2 regions of the Arthrobacter sp. NicSoilB11 genome follow, and region 2 is predicted to be linked to the other one. Evidence: predicted binding sites of a transcription regulator. Region 2 holds the regulator's gene; the other holds the start of a gene.
What was found. The regulator HrcA, encoded in region 2, represses chaperone genes, less so after heat shock. The targets are predictions, from matches to a motif close to TTNGCACTCGNNNNNNNCGAGTGCNAA.
Positions count from the first base shown of each region.

Region 1: the regulator HrcA is predicted to act here: its motif matches at 6,095-6,121, upstream of groL (chaperonin GroEL).

Region 1 is NZ_AP024657.1:855,786-864,732, forward strand. Features, by position in the region: gene LDO14_RS04045 (peptidoglycan bridge formation glycyltransferase FemA/FemB family protein) at 1-133, shown strand, start outside; gene LDO14_RS04050 (threonine/serine exporter family protein) at 168-1,655, shown strand; gene LDO14_RS04055 (siderophore-interacting protein) at 1,652-2,491, opposite strand; gene LDO14_RS04060 (uracil-DNA glycosylase) at 2,506-3,276, opposite strand; gene LDO14_RS04065 (DUF3263 domain-containing protein) at 3,417-3,746, shown strand; gene LDO14_RS04070 (LytR C-terminal domain-containing protein) at 3,798-4,436, shown strand; gene LDO14_RS04075 (cold-shock protein) at 4,490-4,696, shown strand; gene LDO14_RS04080 (ABC transporter substrate-binding protein) at 4,696-6,009, shown strand; gene groL (chaperonin GroEL) at 6,300-7,934, shown strand; gene LDO14_RS04090 (extracellular solute-binding protein) at 8,085-8,947, opposite strand, start outside.
Region 2 is NZ_AP024657.1:2,252,278-2,261,224, forward strand. Features, by position in the region: gene LDO14_RS10385 (PhoH family protein) at 1-488, opposite strand, end outside; gene LDO14_RS10390 (GerMN domain-containing protein) at 894-1,811, shown strand; gene LDO14_RS10395 (16S rRNA (uracil(1498)-N(3))-methyltransferase) at 1,798-2,577, opposite strand; gene dnaJ (molecular chaperone DnaJ) at 2,580-3,707, opposite strand; gene hrcA (heat-inducible transcriptional repressor HrcA) at 3,795-4,808, opposite strand; gene LDO14_RS10410 (DUF3097 domain-containing protein) at 4,980-5,831, shown strand; gene LDO14_RS10415 (DUF4870 domain-containing protein) at 5,951-6,361, shown strand; gene hemW (radical SAM family heme chaperone HemW) at 6,385-7,614, opposite strand; gene lepA (translation elongation factor 4) at 7,640-8,947, opposite strand, start outside.

The DNA of each region.
Region 1 (8,947 bases), 1.4 Mb from region 2:
AGTGGTCCAGCTGGTGGGAGACTTCGTCGTGCCGGTGCGGCCCGCCGTCTTCCATGCCAACAGGCTCGCCAGGTCCGCTGCGGCCGCCGCCCGCACGCTGCTGGGCAAGTTGCCGCTGAAGCGTGCAGCCTGACCGTCCATAAACCGCGTACAGGGAGGAAGCGGGCATGACCGAACGGCACGAACGGCCAGGGCACAGGCCAAAGACTGACGGCCTGCCCAAGACTGAACCGCTGACCCCTGCGCAGCTTCGGCAGGACGCTGCCGCCAAGAGGATGCTGCGCCGCCTGGTGCAGGGCGAGAATCCACCAACCGCCCCGTTGAGCATCGTGGACCGGCTGGCGGGGAGTCCCTACGCCAACCCCACCATCCAGGTGGGTGGCGTGGACACCTCCGCCCGGAAGACCCTGGATTTCGCCCTGCACCTGGCCGAGACCATGTTCCGGTATGGCGCCGGCGCCCTGGAAGTGGAAACCAGCATCATTGCCGTCACCGCGGCCCTGGGGCTGAAGAACATCGAGGTGGACATCACCAACCAGTCCGTGGGTATCAACTACGCACCCAAGGACCAGACGCCGATCGCCCTGCTGCGCGTGGTGCGCTCCTGGACCAACAACTATGCGGGCCTGGCCAAGGTGCACCAACTGGTCACGGACATCGTGGCCGGCGGCGTGGGCCGGGATGAGGCGATCCGCCGGCTGAACGAGGCCATCACCAGCCCGAAACCCTATCCGCGCTGGATGGTCACGGCCGCCTTCGGCATCTTCGCCGCCGTGTTCGTTGGCGTGCTGGGCGGCGGTCCGGTGTCCTCGGCAGTTGCGTTCGTGGCCAATATCGGCATCAGCCTGCTGGCCCGGCAGCTGGGACGCTGGCGCGTACCGGACTTCTTCATCACCGCCAGCTGCTCTTTCGTGGTCACCATGCTGGCGCTGCTGCTCTGGCAGTTCGGGCTCACCGCATCGCCGTCCATCGTGGTGGTGGGCGGCATCCTGCTGCTCCTTCCCACCGGGCGCCTGGTGTCCTCCGTGCAGGATGCCATCAACGGCTTCCCGGTGACGGCGGCCGGACGGTTCCTGTCCACGCTGCTGACGTTCGGCGCCATCGTGGCAGGGATCGCTGTTGCCTTCGTGGTGGGGGAGCTGACCGGGCTGCAGCGCATCGACGTCACCCAGACCTTCCCGCCCGCCTACGATCTGTGGGTCCTCATCATCTTCGTAGCCGCCGCCGTGATGGCCATCGGCATTACGGAACAGACCACCTGGAAGCTCCTGCTGCCAACCGCAGCCGTAGGCGTGGCGGGCTACCTGGTGCTGCTGGGCTGCGGCCTGCTGGGCATCGGCGACCGTTTCGCCCCTGCCATGGCCGCCGTCGTCATTGGCCTGCTGGCACGGGTGGTGGCGCTGCGGATGGGTGCGCCGCAGCTGGTGGTGGCAGTTCCCGCAGCCCTGATCCTGCTGCCCGGCCTCACGATATTCCGGTCCATGTACGTCCTCACCGTTGAGGAGTCCGAGATCCTGGCCGGCGCCGGAGGAATGCTCAGCGCCGGTGCCATCGTGCTGGGAACGGCCGGCGGGATCGTCCTGGGCGACGTGCTGGCCCGGCCCCTGACCCGCAGCCTGGCAAGCAACGAGCGGCGCCGGGCGCGCCGCCGCTAGATCTGGCCGACCGGGAGCTTTTTCTCGGCCTGGAACACGTCCTCCACGCGGCCCTGCGCCCAGTAACCGGAGAGGGACACCTGCCGGCGGTCCAGGCCGCGCTGCTTGAAGAAGATTTCGCGGAGGGCCTTCATATAGCCGCGTTCGCCATGTGCAAACACATCCACGGTGCCGGTGGGCCATTCGGCCTCCGCCACCGCCCTGACCAGCAGGTCGCTGGCACCTGCCGGTGTGCCGTTGCGGGCCAGCCAGGTAATCTCCAGCCCGGCAGGGGCGGAAACAGGCTGGATGTCGGCCTCGGAACCTACCTCCAGGAAGGCAAGCCCGGTTGCCTCCGCGGGCAGGGCCTCGATGCATGCGGCGATGGCAGGAAGCGCTGCCTCATCACCGGCGAACAGGTACCAGTCGGCCTCGGGGTTGGGGTTGTAGGCGCCGCCGGGTCCGGTGAAGGTCAGTGTCTCGCCCGGCTGTGCCCCTGCCGCCCATGGACCCGCCAGGCCCTCGTCGCCGTGGACCACGAAGTCGATGGCGAGTTCGCTCGCCTCCGGATCCACCCAGCGCAGCGTATAGGTGCGGGTGAACGGCCACTGCTCGCGCGGCATGGTTTCCCGGACGGCCCACAGGTCCAGCGGGGAGGGGTAGTCAACCCCGGGCTGCGGGAAAACGATCTTCACGTACCGGTCCACGAAGCCGTTGTTGGCGAAGTCGCTGAAGCCCTCCCCGCCGGCCACGATCCGGACCATGTGCGGGGACAGCTGTTCCTTGCGCAGCACGGTCAGGGTGACCTGGGGGCGGCTCTTCTTCGTGGCGCTGGTGGCGGCGGGGACGGTGCTCATAAGGCAAGCCTAAGCTAGGGCGACGGCGGGAGTTCCCAGGTTACGGCCGTTGCACCCTGTTCGCGCAACAGTTGGTTCACCCTGCTGAATGGCCTGGAGCCAAAGAACCCGCGGGAGGCGGACAGCGGGCTGGGGTGCGGGCTGATGACGGCGGGGGCGCCTGCCAGCAGCGGCTGGAGGCCCTCCGCCTCCTTGCCCCACAACACCGCCACCAAAGGCATCCTGGACCCATCCGCGGCCCGGCGGCATGCCAGGGCGGTGACGGCCGCCGTCGTAATGTCCTCCCAGCCTTTGCCCCGGTGGGACCCAGCAGATCCTGCCCTGACCGTGAGTACCCGGTTCAGGAGCAGCACGCCCTGCTCCGTCCATGCCGACAGGTCGCCATGGACGCGCGGCGGAATGCCGAGGTCCGATTCGAGTTCGCGGTAGATGTTCACCAGGCTGCGGGGGAGGGGGCGCGTGCGGGCATCGACGGAAAACGACAGCCCGACTGCGTGCCCCGGGGTGGGGTAGGGGTCCTGGCCCACGATGAGGACCTTGACGCCGGCGAGCGGCTGGCGGAAGGCGCGCAGGACGTTCGACGGCGGCGGCAGGAGTTGGTGCCCGGCCGCCTCTTCAGCAGCCAGGAAGGCCAGGACCGACCGGAGCTTGCCCTCCACTCCCTGCAGTGCCGTGGCCCAGTCCGGCGCCATGAGCTCCGCCAGGGGCAGGTCAGCCAGGTCAGCGAAGCGGGTGCCGTCCGCCGGGTCCTGCTGCAGCTCGAACAGCGCATCCGATTCAAACATCGTTCCATTCTTGCAGGCCATCGGGGGACGCCCGCCCGCGGCACCGGGCCGGTGCAGGCGCGGGGCGCGAATGACACCCGTGTTATTCGACCGGTAGCATGGGGGTAAGACATTTACCGTAACCAGCGAAGGAGTGTGCCGTGGCGGAACCGGCCCGGGAACACCTGCCGGAGCAGGATCCACGGAAGTCCCTTTTGGCGGATTTCACCCTCCGTGAGTCCTCCCTCTCCGAGCGCGAACAGCAGATGCTGGCCCTGGAACGGCAATGGTGGAAGTACGCAGGGGCCAAGGAGCAGGCCATCCGCGACCTCTTTGACCTCTCCGCGACCCATTACTACCAGCTCCTGAACGCACTGATCGACCGCGAGGATGCGCTGGCACACGATCCCATGCTGGTGAAGAGATTGCGTAGACTACGTACGTCGCGCCACCGTGCGCGCACTGCCCGGCGCATGGGATCCGACGCTTAACAACCCCCAGGCCGGGACAACAGCCGCAATCAACAAGGATGTCCTTCCACCATGACCAGATACGCCCGCGATGAATTCGACAAGGTCCCGGAGGCCGCGTCGCGACAAGGTGTCCACCGGACGGCCTCGGCCCCGTCCCGGGTGCGGCTGTGGCCCATCCTGGTAGTGGGGATGGCGGCCCTTGCCATAGGGCTGGTGTCCTTCCTGATCCTTCCCAAGCTGGGATTCAGCGCCACCGCGAGCCAGGCATCGGCGAGCGTGGAGTCAGCTCCGCTGGCCGGAACCGGAACCACCCCATCGGCCACGCAGGCATCCGCGCCTCCTGCTTCGCCGTCTCCGTCTGCTTCGTCTGAACCAACCCAAAGCAGTGACCCGGAGCCCCAGGCCACACCTTCCGCCACCCGGGAGGCAGCCGTCGACAGGACGCAGGCAGTGGCGGTTTACAACGCGGCAGGCACGGCAGGGCTGGCCAGCCGGGTGGCCGGAACCGTCCAGGCGGACGGATGGCGCCTCGGCCAGGTAGGCAACTGGTCCGGCGCCCCGCAGAAATCCTCCGTGATCTTCTACTCCGGCCCCCAGCAACTGGCAAACGCACAGGCGCTTGCCGGGCTGCTCAACATCCCCACCGTGGTGAACAGCACCGAATTCCAGGTGCCGCTCGTGGTGGTGCTTGGCCCCGGATACCGCTAGCCGCACCCGCTCCGCCCACGGCTGCATAACCCCAACGGAAAGAGTTGTTCATCATGGCACTGGGAACCGTCAAATGGTTCAACGCTGAAAAGGGCTATGGCTTCATCACCGTTGACGGCTCCGGTGATGACGTTTTTGTCCACTGGTCCGCGATCCAGGGGGAGGGCTACCGCGCACTGGATGAGGGGCAGAGGGTGCAGCTGGAAGTCGGGGAGGGCGAAAAAGGTCCCCAGGCAGAAAACGTCCGGCCCGCCCAGTGATGCCGTTTTACCGTTCCCCGGTCCGCGGCCGAGCGGCGCTGGCCGTTTCCCTGGGGGCAGTCCTCGCGGTCACAGCATGTTCGGGCGCCGGCGGCAACGCCAGGGTGGACCCGGTCGAAGCCTCCGGCGATGGCGTCCTCCGGGTGGGCCTGATCCTGGACAACACCGGCGGCAATGCCTTCCTTAATGCGCCCCAGCTGGCGGCCGCCAAGCTGGCCGTCCAGGAAATCAACGCCGCCGGCGGACACAAAGGCCGGCCGGTGGAGCTGCTGCCGGCGCATCCGGACCAGGAAGCCGCAGGCCAGGCCAAGGACCTGGTGGCCGCCAAGGCGGACGTGGTCATTGGACCCACCGATTCCAGCCACGCGGCCGCCGCCGTGGACATCCTGTCCCACGCACGCATACCCCTCATCTCGCCGGCCAACACCGCTGCCGCCCTCTCCGGGATCGCCAGCGGAGGCTACTACTTCCGCACGGCCGCGGCCGACGTCGCGCAAGGTCCTGTGCTGGCCAAACTCGCCAAGGACGCCGGGGCCGCCAGCATCACCGTGGTGTACCAGGAAGGTGCCTACGGCAAGGACCTGTCGGCTGCCGTCACGAAAGCCGCGCAACAGTCCGGCCTGACGGTCCTGCCCGGAGCCGCCTTCAAGCCCGGCGCCGCCGCCGAAGCCGCACGCTCCGCAGCCAAGGCCAGCCCTGACGCCGTGGTCCTGGTTGCCCGGGAAGGGGCGCAGGGCGCGTTGGCCGAGCTGAACAACTCCGGCCTCAGGGGTTCAAAAGTTCTCCTCAGCGATGGCGCCTTTGCCCGCTACGGATCAGGGCTCGCCTCCCGGACCCTGGACGGCGCCCGCGCCGTCGTCCCGGGCCAACTGCCCACCGCCGCCTTCCAGGGAAAGCTCCTGGCCGTTGATCCTTCCCTGAAGGACGTCTCGTATGCTGCTGAAACCTACGACGCCGTTACCCTGGCGGCCCTGGCGGCGGCAAGGGCCCAGGACGATGCCGGACGCTCCATCGCCGCCAACCTGGTTCCGGTTTCGGGTGGCGCCGCATCAGGCAGGACCACATCCCAGGGGATGCCCTCCGCAGGGACGCCTGCCCCGGGGGCAACGGTCCCGCCCGCCCCGTGCCTGACGTACAAGGAGTGCCTGGGCGGCCTTGCTGCCAATCCGGACATCAATTACGACGGCGAGTCAGGACCGGTTGCCTTCGACTCCAACGGGGATATCACCACCGCCGTTTTCTCCGTATTCACCTACGGCCCCGAGAACAACCCCACCCCCACCGGCCGGGAGACGGCCGGACATTCAAGCTGATCGCCCTGGGCGAAGCCGCTGCCCCTACCCGCCCGTCCGGCGTCTTTTCGCTTGCACTCTCACCTGGGGAGTGCTAATTATTGAGTTAGCACTCTGACGTACCGACTGCTAAAGCAAAGCCTGGTTCCGGCCGGCGGCGCGGGGCACCGGACGAGGAGCGAAAGAAACACCTCACTTCAGTGAGATCCCCTCCCGGAGGCATACAGAGGCCGCCGTCAAAGGATCGTCCGTCGCGGGCACTGCAGCGAAGGTTCATTCTTAACGACTGTCCCGAAAGGACTACTGCCGTTATGGCCAAGATCATTGCATTTGATGAAGAGGCACGCCGCGGCCTTGAGCGTGGCCTGAACACCCTCGCCGACGCCGTTAAGGTCACCCTCGGCCCGCGTGGACGCAACGTCGTCCTCGAAAAGAAGTGGGGGGCCCCCACGATCACCAACGATGGTGTTTCCATCGCCAAGGAGATCGAGCTGGACGATCCTTACGAGAAGATCGGCGCTGAGCTGGTCAAGGAAGTTGCCAAGAAGACCGACGATGTTGCCGGCGACGGCACCACCACGGCCACCGTCCTGGCACAGGCCCTGGTCAAGGAAGGCCTGCGCAACGTTGCCGCCGGCGCCGACCCGCTGTCCCTCAAGCGCGGCATCGAGAAGGCCGTCGAGGCTGTCACCCGCGAACTCCTGGCTTCCGCCAAGGAAATCGAAACCAAGGAAGAGATCGCGGCCACCGCCTCCATCTCCGCCGGTGACGACGAAATCGGTGCCCTCATCGCCGAAGCCCTGGACAAGGTGGGCAAGGAAGGCGTTATCACGGTCGAGGAGTCCAACACCTTCGGCCTGGAGCTCGAGCTCACCGAAGGCATGCGCTTCGACAAGGGCTACATCTCCGCCTACTTCGTCACGGACGCCGAGCGCCAGGAAACGGTCCTTGAGGATCCGTACATCCTGATCGTCAACTCCAAGATCTCCAACGTCAAGGAACTGGTTGCTGTCCTGGAAAAGGTCATGCAGTCCAACAAGCCGCTGCTGATCATTGCCGAGGACATCGAGGGCGAGGCCCTGGCCACCCTGATCGTCAACAAGATCCGTGGCACCTTCAAGTCTGTCGCCGTCAAGGCTCCGGGCTTCGGCGACCGCCGCAAGGCCCAGCTGGCCGACATCGCCGTCCTCACCGGCGGCCAGGTCATCTCCGAAGAGGTTGGACTCAAGCTGGAGAACGCCGGCCTGGAACTCCTGGGCCAGGCCCGCAAGGTTGTTGTCACCAAGGACGAGACCACCATCGTTGAAGGTGCCGGCGACGCCGACCAGATCGCCGGCCGCGTTTCCCAGATCCGCGCCGAGATTGAGAATTCGGACTCCGACTACGACCGCGAGAAGCTGCAGGAGCGGCTGGCCAAGCTGGCCGGCGGCGTTGCAGTCATCAAGGCCGGTGCCGCCACCGAGGTTGAGCTCAAGGAGCGCAAGCACCGCATCGAGGACGCAGTCCGCAACGCCAAGGCTGCAGTTGAAGAAGGCATCGTGGCCGGTGGCGGCGTGGCCCTCATCCAGGCCGGTGCCAAGGCATTCGCCAACCTGCAGCTCTCCGGCGACGAAGCAACCGGCGCCAACATCGTCCGCGTTGCCATCGACGCCCCGCTGAAGCAGATCGCCTTCAACGCCGGCCTCGAGCCGGGCGTCGTGGTGGACAAGGTCCGCGGCCTGCCCGCAGGCCACGGCCTGAACGCAGCCACCGGCGAATACGTCGACCTGCTGGCTGCCGGCGTCAACGACCCCGTCAAGGTAACCCGCTCTGCCCTGCAGAACGCGGCTTCCATCGCTGGCCTGTTCCTCACCACCGAAGCAGTGGTGGCTGACAAGCCGGAGAAGAACGCCGCCCCCGCAGGCGGAGACGACATGGGCGGCATGGGAGGCATGGGCGGCTTCTAAGCCCTCCTGCTGGGACCTCTCCCGCCAACCGCAAAGTGCGGCCCCCTCGTTTGCGAGGGGGCCGCACTTTTGTGCCGGAGGTTTTGTTCCCGGCCACGGATGCGGCCTGTGCCGGCTTGGCCGCCCGGACAAGGAGCTGTGGGAGGGGAGTTACTTCCGGGCCGAATCCAGCATCCCCTGGACTTCCTTCTTGAAGGCTTCCGCCGCGGCCTGCGGGGTCATCCGGTCGTACAGCACTTCATCCGTGTACCTCCTGATGACGTTCTGGACGCTCCCTGCACCCACGGGCGGGACAGGCGGTGCGTCCTTGATGTCCGGGGCTATGTCCTTCAGGAATCCAACCACGGTGGTGTCAGCCGGCTTAAGCTGCGGGGTGATGCCCGAAACGATGTCCGGATTGGTGGGGACGCCCCTGTCGGTCATCAGGATGGCACCCGCCTCCGGACTGTTGGTGAGGTAGTTGATGAACTCCGCGGCCTGCTGGGAATGCTTCGAACGGGAGGATGCAGACCAGAACATGGTGGGCTTGTAGTACATGCCATTGCCGGCCGAGGCGCCGTCGACGCTGGGGGCCCGCAGTATCTTTATGCTGCTGCCGGTGGTGGCTTCAAGGGAACCAAGCTGGTTGGTCCACCACCAGGCCATGGCCACCCGGTTTGTTCCGAACAGGCTTTCCTCCAGTCCTGCCCCTGCATCCTCGGTTGCCACGGTGGCCGCCGGGCTGGCCTTGGAGTCGCGCTGTTCCTTGATCCGTTCCCAGAAGGACGCTGCAGTCGCGGCTTCAAAGTCGAGCTTGCCGTCCCCTGAGTACAGATTCTCGCCGTGCTGGCGCAGCCAGATGATCAGGTCGGCTTCGTTGCTGCCATAAGCGGCCCCGTAACTCTTCCCGTCACCTGCTGCGCTGATCTTCGCCGCCGTGTCCACGAAGTCTTTCCACGTCCAGGTCTTGTCGTCCGGCACGGGCACTCCCGCTGCCTGGAACACTTTCGTGTTGGCCATGATGACATAGGCGT
Region 2 (8,947 bases):
CCGGCCGGACCAATGCCGAAGATCACGGTGTTGGCGTCGATGGCGTCAACATAGTTCTTCTGGTTCAGCGTCTTGGGCCGGATGGTCCTGCCGCGGCTGGAGAGGATGTCGTGGGTGAGCACATCCACGGGATTCTGCAGTGACTGCGTGCGCAGGAGGGACACCAGTTGCTGCAGCACAGCAGGAGTGATGACCGTGCCGCGGGCCACCAGGCCACGGACTTCCTGCAGGAGCCGCATGATCCGGGGAACATCACCGGCGGGTCCGTTGATGGACAGTTCATTACCCCGGGCATGGAAGTTGACGGCGGGGAACTGCTCTTCGATGAACCGCAACGCCTCGTCATGGCTGCCGAGTGATTGAACCATCTGGTCGGAGTTCTCAAAGAGGACTACTTCAGTCCGGGTGCCGGGCAGGGAGTGCGGGAATTCACCCGGACTGCCTTCGCCCGTATTGAGCCGGCGCTTACCATTTGCTGATTCAGTCATGGTGCTGGCCCGCAGGCCCGTGGTCCCCTCGAAGATCGACATCAATGTTTGCGTTCGCTGATGCCGGCGCCCGTTGGACGGTGCTCCTGGCCCCAGCGATCCCTTTATCTTACGCCAGCGCGGGGCCGGGCCGGATACCAGGCCGCCATGGAGCAGCGGCTGCAACCCGTCCGGAGGGTGCCGGGACGTCCTTAGGTATCAACTTCATATCGGCCTCATATCGTTCCCGTTGCAGTTGTGCCCGCGGAGGCAAAGAGCGGCTGGGCGGCCGCGCCGCTGTGCAATGCTGGAAATCCAGCATCTGCTGGAACACCAGGCCGCCAGGGGGATCGGCCCGCCACGCCAGGAAAGGACAAGGGCAGGACAGTGCCGGAAACCTCTGCGCCCGAAAGGGCAGGACGACCGATGGGCCGTCTGCGCCCCGCCGTCCTTGCAGGAATCCTGGTCCTGGTTCCGGTCCTTGCGGGCTGCACGGCCGAGGGCGGCCCCTCACCCACCGGCACCATCGCCTCGGTGCCGGCAACGGGCGGCACCATGCCGGACACGCTGTCCACCAGCGCCCCGCTGGAAACCGCACAGTCCTCCAACAAGGCGCCGGTCTACTGGATCGGCCGCAGCGGCGGGAACATCTTTCTTTACCGGGAATTCCGCGACGTCCCTGAACAGGAGAACCCGGTCACCCGCGCCCTGCGGGCCATGATGTCCGAGAAGCCGCTGGACCCTGACTTCTTCACGCCCTGGCAGAACCCGGACAAACTTGCCACCTCAATCTCCGGCAAGGACGTCATCACCGTCGACGTCTCCTCGGACGCTTTCAACAGCAACCTCGATGCCGACATGGCTGCCCGGGCCATCCAGCAGCTGATCTACACGGCAACCGCTGCCGCCGCCAGTTCGGGCCTGATCGACACCGGCCAGCAGATCCGGGTCCGGATCCTCGTGGACGGCCACACGGACTACGTGGCCTTCGGCAAAGTGCAGCTCGGGGCCCTGATGACCCGCGCCGCGGGCCTGGTGGCGCCCGTCTGGATCATTGATCCCCAGGAGAACGCCGAAGTGCCCGGCGGGAGCGTGAAGATCACCGGCCGCAGCACATCGCCCGGGGCGAAGCTCCGCTGGCAGATCCTGCAGTCTACGGACGGCGGCAGCAAAGCACCGTTCCTGGCGGGTGAAACCACGGCTGCGTCCGAACAGGGGCAGGCCGGCGTCTTCACCCTGGCCCTGAACCTTCCGCCGGGCGATTACATGCTGCGTGTGGCCCAGGCCGGCTCCGGCGGGGAACCGGACCGGAACGAGGACACGAGGTCCTTTAAGGTCCGGTAGCCGTCCACCGGCCAAGGACGTCGCTGGCAAGCACGACGGCGGCCGGGCCGGCCGTGGAGGACCGCAGGACATGGTGCCCCAGGAGGGCGGTCACGGCGCCCTTATCGCAGAGTTTCGTTACCTCCCGCTGGCTGATGCCGCCCTCCGGACCGACGATGAGCAGGATTTCCCGGGGTCCGGAGCCTGCTTTCCCTTGCCATGTTTCAAGGACGGTGCGCAGCGGCCGAACGGCGTCCTCATGCAGGATGACAGCGAGGTCGGCAGCTTCCACGGCAGCGGAAAGCCCGGCAGTGTCGACGGCGGACCGCACTTCGGGGATCCAGGCGCGCCGTGCCTGCTTGGCGGCCGCGGCCACGGAGGATTCCCATTTGGCATGGGCCCGGGCTGCGCGGTCGCCCTTCCAGCGGACGATTGACCGTTCGGACTGCCAGGGTATGACGGCGTCGATGCCCAGTTCCGTGGCCGTCTCGATGGCCAGCTCGTCGCGGTCCCCCTTGGCGAGGGCCTGGACCAGCACCAGCCGGACGTCCGGCCTGTCTTCGACGGTCAGCGTCCCGCATTCCACCTCGAGTGCGGAGGGAGCGGCGGACACCACCTTCCCGGTCATCCGGGTGCCGGCGCCGTCGACGATGTCCACCGCTTCGCCGGGAGACAGCCGTTTGACGGTGACGGCATGCCGCGCCTCCGCCCCGTCGAGGACAAAGAGTTTGCCGGCCGCCATCCCGGCCAGCGAACCGGGGGGCGTGAAGAAGACGGGGTTGCTCACCGCTACAGGTTACCGAGCCGGTCCCGGAGCTTGGCGAACATGCCGCCGCTGGCAGCGAGCTTGCCCTCGGTGATCTGTTCACCACGGAGCTTGGCCAGTTGGCGCAGGAGGTCCTCCTGCGCGGGGTCGAGCTTGGCCGGGGTGTCCACCTGGAGGTGGACCTTCAGGTCGCCGCGGCCGTAGCCCCTCAGGTGGGTGACGCCGAGGCCGCGCAGGGTGATGATCTCCCCCGACTGGGTACCGGGCTTGACGTCGATCTCCTGCGTGCCGTCGAAGGTTTCCAGGCTGACATCCGTGCCCAGGGCGGCTGCCGTCATGGGGATGTGCAGGGTGGCGTGCAGGTCGTCGCCCTCCCGCACGTAGGTGGCGTCATTGTTGACGCGGATCTCCACGTACAGGTCGCCGGCCGGACCGCCCGCGGGGCCGGCCTCGCCCTGGCCGGAGAGCTGGATCCGGGTTCCGGTGGCCACACCGGCAGGGACCTTGATGGTCAGCGACCGGCGGCTGCGGATACGGCCCTGGCCGCTGCACTCGTTGCAGGGATCCTTGATGACGGTGCCGAAACCTTCGCAGGTGCCGCAGGGGGCGGCCGTCATGACCTGGCCGAGGATGGAGCGGACGGCCCGCTGGACCTGTCCGCTGCCGCCGCAGATGTCGCAGCGTTCCGGATGGGTGCCGGGGCGGCAACAGGATCCGTCACAGGTGGGGCAGACCACGGCGGTGTCCACTTCGAGTTTCTTGTTCACGCCGAATACGGCGTCGCGGAGGTCGATCCGTACGCTGATCAGGGCATCCTGGCCGCGGCGGACACGGGAAGCGGGACCGGACGTGCCGCCGGCGCCGAAGAAGGTGTCGAAAATGTCCTGGAACGCGAAGCCCTGGCCCGCGTAGCCTGCGCCGCCGAAACCGTTGTCGGTGCCGTTCTCATTGCCGGTGGTGTCGTAGATCCGGCGCTTCTGGGGGTCCGAAAGCACCTCGTAGGCGTGAGTTACTGCCTTGAACCGTTCCGATGCGTCCGCACCGGGGTTTACGTCCGGGTGTAGGGTGCGGGCCAGCTTGCGGTAGGCCTTTTTGATTTCTTCACCCGTCGCTTCGGGTGAGACTCCAAGGACGTCATAGTGGCTGCTCAAAGTTCGTATCTCTTCCTTGTTGTACTGCGTTCAGTTGGGCGGCCCAGCTCTTGCTTTCCGGCCGAAGCGCGCTCCGGCGGCCAAGAGTCAGGGCCCCAAAATCCTGGAAAGGTAGCGCGCCACTGCCCTGACGGCGGCCATGGTGGTGGGGTAATCCATCCGGGTGGGCCCGAGGATGCCTACTTTCGCCGAGCTGTCCGGACCGTAGGCAGTGGCCACCACGGAGGCCTCGGCAAGGCCGTCGTACGGGTTCTCCCGTCCGATGCTGACAGCGACGCCGCGGTGGTCCTGGGCCATTTCGCTCAACAGCCGCAGCATCACCACCTGTTCCTCCAGCGCCTCGAGCACCGGGCCGATGCTGAGGGGGAAGTCGACGTTGGACCTGGCCAGGTTGGCGGTGCCGGCCATGACCATCCGGTCCTCCCGGCTGTTTTGCGCCAGGCCCTCCAGCCCGAGCGCCAATGCGTGTGCCGCCTGCCGCTGCGGGTGCGGGGTGGCGGCGACGACGGCGGGCAGCGCCTGGGCCAGTTGGCGCAGCGGTGTTCCGCCCAGTGCACCGAGGAACCGGGTGCGCAGTTCAGCCAGTGCGTCGTCGCCAAGGTCCTGCCCGACGTCGATCACCCGCTGCTCCACCTTGCCGCTGTTGGCGATCAGGACGACGAGGACCTTGCGCGGGGCGAGCAGGACGAATTCGATGTGCCGGACCAGTGCCCTGCTCAGGTGCGGATACTGCACCACGGCAACCTGGTTGGTCAGCTGCGACAGCAGCCGGACGGTCCTCTCCAGCACGTCGTCGAGGTCGTCCGCGCCTTCGAGCAGGGACTGGATGGCGCGGCGTTCGGCGGCCGAGAGCGGCTTGACAGCCGAGATTTGGTCCACAAAGAGCCGGTAGCCCTTGTCCGTGGGAATCCGGCCGGCACTGGTGTGCGGGGCGGTGATCAGCCCCTCGTCCTCCAGTGCGGCCATGTCATTGCGGATGGTGGCGCTGGAAACACCAAGATGATGCCGCTCCACCAGGGCCTTGGACCCAACCGGCTCGCGGGAGTGGACGTAGTCCTCCACGATGGCCCGCAGTACTTCCAGCTTGCGTGGCTCGCTCACTCTCCACCTCCATCCATGGTTCGGGGCGCATGCCCCTCCCGATGCAACCCAGGGTTAGCACTCGACATGCCTAAGTGCTAACAGTCTATTATGCCTCGGCCCGTTGTTAGCATTGGTACCGCTCCGGGCGAAATTGCGGAGTTGAACACTAGCGCTAGGCGGATCAAATCCATGGATTACCGGAACTGGGGCCCACGCGGCATATCCGCTCCCGCACGGACGGAACTGCCTGAGGTCCCCGTGGAGCGCGGCATGGTGCTCGAGGAAGTGCAGTCGGGCTGGGTGGGTGCCGTGACCCGGGTGGAGAAATCCGGCGGCATGCATGTGGTGGCGCTGGAGGACCGCAGGGGAAAATCGCGTTCCTTCCGCCTTGGGTTCGGCTTCCTCCTGGAGGGCCGGCCGATCCGGCTGATGCCACCCGCCCCCCGGCCGGCCGCTGCCGGTCCCGCGGCGGGCAGGACGGCCTCGGGGTCCGTTCGGGTCGCCGGACAACGCGCCCAGGTGGCCAAGGCCAGCCGGATCTGGGTGGAAGGCAAGCACGACGCCGAACTGGTGGAAAAGGTCTGGGGAGACGACCTCCGGGTGGAGGGCATCGTCGTCGAGCCCCTGCACGGCATTGACGACCTTGCCGCAGCCGTCGCGGACTTCAGGCCGGGGCCTGGCCGCCGTCTTGGCGTCCTGGTGGACCACCTGGTTCCTGACTCCAAGGAGTCCCGCATCGCGGATGCCGTCATGGCCTCCCCGGGCGCCGCAGGCAACGTCCTGATCGTCGGTCACCCCTACGTGGACGTCTGGCAGGCGATCCGGCCCGCTGTCCTTGGCATCGACAAATGGCCGGCCGTGCCCCGCGGGCAGGACTGGAAGACGGGGATCCTGAAAGCCTTCGGCTGGCCCCACGCCACCAAGGAAGATGTCGGCCTGGGATGGCAGAAGCTGCTGGGCGCCGTGCGCACGTACGCGGACCTCGAAGCGTCGCTGCTGGGCAGGGTCGAGGAAGTCATCGATTTCCTGACCGTGCCGTGAAGGGCGGACGGCGTCCCGGGAACCAGTATTCTTGGTAGTGCGGTTCCTTGTTTCCTGAGGCACTGCGCACCGCGCCGGAATTGTAGTCAGCACCACTTGCACCTTCGAAGGAACAGACTGTGGCAGAAAACGCACGTGATCACAGGGACGGCCAGGGCCGTTCCGAGTACCATGGCGTCCCCGCCAACGCCCTGCCGCTTACGGCCAGCGAAGACCGCCAGTGGGCGACGCTGGCGCACTTCGGCGGGATCCTGGGGTGCGTCCCCTCGCTGCTGATCTACTTGATCTTCCGTGACCGCGGGCCATTTACCGCCCAGGAATCCAAGGAAGCGCTGAACTTCAGCCTGCCGCCCACCATCGCCGCGGTGCTGGCCAACATCCTGGTGTTCGTCCCCTACGTCGGGAACATCTTCGCGGTCATTGCCACGCTGATCTGGGTGGCGCTCACGTGCTTCTCCGTCGCGGCAGGGATCCACGTCAACCGGGGCCAGCCGCACCGCTACCAGTACAACCTGCGCTGGATCAAGTAAGGGCAACTGCCCGCGGGCCGGCTCTAGTCCGGCAGGATGCGGCGGACTACTGCGTCTGCCAAGAGCCTGCCCTTGAGGGTCAGGACCAGGCGTCCGCGGAATGCGGCAGCAGGATCAACCAGGCCGGCTGCGATCAGTCCAGCCACCTCGTGGCGTCCCCCGGCACTCAGCGTTGAGACATCCAGTCCCGACTGGAGGCGGGCCTCCAGCATGACCCGCTCCAGGTTCCTTGTTTCCGCGTCCAGGGTTTCCCTGCCGGCGGCGGGCGAAAGCCCCTGCGACAGCCGGTTCGCGTAAGCGGACGGGTGCTTGACGTTCCACCAGCGGACCCCGCCCATGTGTGAGTGCGCGCCCGGGCCGATGCCCCACCAGTCGTCACCCCGCCAGTATGCGAGGTTGTGGCGGCAGGCCTGCTCCGGAGTCCGCGCCCAGTTGCTGACCTCGTACCAGCCAAGTCCGGCTTCGGTGATCAGCTGGTCGGCGAGCTCGTACTTGTCGGCGTGGTCGTCGTCGTCGATTCCCGGGACTTCGCCGCGGCGCATCTGCGCGGCCAGCTTGGTGCCCTCCTCAACGATCAGCGCGTAGGCGCTGATGTGGTCCGGCCCGTAGGAAAGCGCCGTTTCGAGGGAGTGCCGCCAGTCGGCCAGCGACTCCCCCGGCGTCCCGTAAATCAGGTCCAGGCTGACAGCCAGTCCTGCCTCGCGCGCCCACTGCACCACCTGCGGCACCCGGCTGGGCGTATGGGTCCGGTCCAGCACCTTGAGCACGTGCGGAACCGCGGACTGCATCCCAAAGGACACCCTGGTGAACCCGGCGTCCTTGAGGACGGCAAGGGACTCCGGCGTGACGGAATCGGGGTTGGCTTCGGTGGTGACCTCGGCGCCGTCGTCAATGCCCCATTGGTCGATGGCGGCCCGGAGGATCAGGGCGAGGTCATCGGCCGGCAGCAGCGTGGGCGTGCCGCCGCCAAAGAAGACGGTGCTGAGCTTCCGGTCCGGCAGCCCTGAACGTGACAGCACAGCAGCCGCCAGCGACACCTCGGACACGGCGGTCTGGGCGTATGCGTCCTGGGACGCTCCGCCGCCAAGTTCCGTGGCGGTGTAGGTGTTGAAGTCGCAGTAGCCGCAGCGCACAGCGCAGAACGGGATGTGGACGTACAACCCGAAAGCCCGGGCCGCCGCACCGTCCGCTGCCTGGGCAGGCAGCAGACCGTCCGACGGCGCCGGGTCGCCGAGGGGAAGAACGCTGGGCATCAGCGGGTCCCCCGCTGTGCGGTGGTCACTTCTTCTTGGCCTTGTCCTTCGATTCGTCGGTGGTCAGGGCGGCGATGAACGCTTCCTGCGGCACCTCCACTGTGCCCACCATCTTCATGCGCTTCTTGCCTTCTTTTTGCTTCTCCAGCAGCTTGCGCTTCCGCGAGATGTCACCGCCGTAGCACTTGGCCAGCACGTCCTTGCGGATGGCGCGGATGCTTTCGCGGGCGATGATCCTGGAACCGATCGCGGCCTGGATGGGCACTTCGAACTGCTGGCGGGGAATCAGTTCGCGCAGCTTGCCGGTCATCATCACGCCGTAGGCGTACGCCTTGTCCCGGTGCGTGATGGCGCTGAACGCGTCCACCTGTTCGCCCTGGAGCATGATGTCCACCTTCACCAGGTCGGCGGCCTGCTCGCCGTCGGCCTTCCAGTCCAGCGAGCCGTAGCCCCGGGTCTTGGATTTCAGGATGTCGAAGAAGTCGAAGACGATTTCCGCCAACGGCAGGCGGTAGCGGATTTCCACCCGGTCCTCGGAAAGGTAGTCCATGCCGCCCATGACGCCGCGGCGGGACTGGCACAGTTCCATGATGGCGCCGACAAATTCGTTGGGGGCCAGGATGGTGGCGGAGACCATGGGCTCGCGTACCTCGGCGATCTTCCCGGTGGGGTACTCGCTGGGGTTGGTCACCCGGACCACCTTCTTGTCCTCCAGGGTCACCTCGTATTCCACGTTCGGTGCGGTGGAGATGAGGTCGAGGTTGTATTCGCGCTCCAGGCGTTCGCGGGTGATCTCGAGGTGCAGGAGACCCAGGAAGCCCACGCGGAACCCGAAGCCGAGGGCAGCCGAGGTTTCCGGTTCGTAAACCAGCGCGGCGTCGTTGAGCATGAGCTTTTCGAGGGCGTCGCGGAGTACCGGATAGTCGGCGCCGTCCAGCGGATACAGGCCGGAGAACACCATGGGCTTGGCATCGGCGTAGCCGGGGAGGGACTCCGCCGCCGGCTTGGCCAGGTTGGTGACGGTATCGCCCACCTTCGACTGCCGGACGTCCTTCACGCCTGTGATCAGGTAGCCCACTTCACCGACGCCGAGCCCCTTGGACGGTGTGGGTTCCGGGGAGCTGACACCGATTTCCAGAAGCTCGTGCGAGGCCCTGGTGGACATCATCTGGATGCGCTCACGCGGATGGAGCATGCCATCCATCACACGCACGTAGGTGACCACGCCGCGGTAGGTGTCGTAGACCGAGTCGAAGATCATGGCACGGGCCGGGGCATCGGGGTTGCCCTTCGGCGCCGGCAGGTCGCGGACGATCTTGTCCAGGAGGGCCTC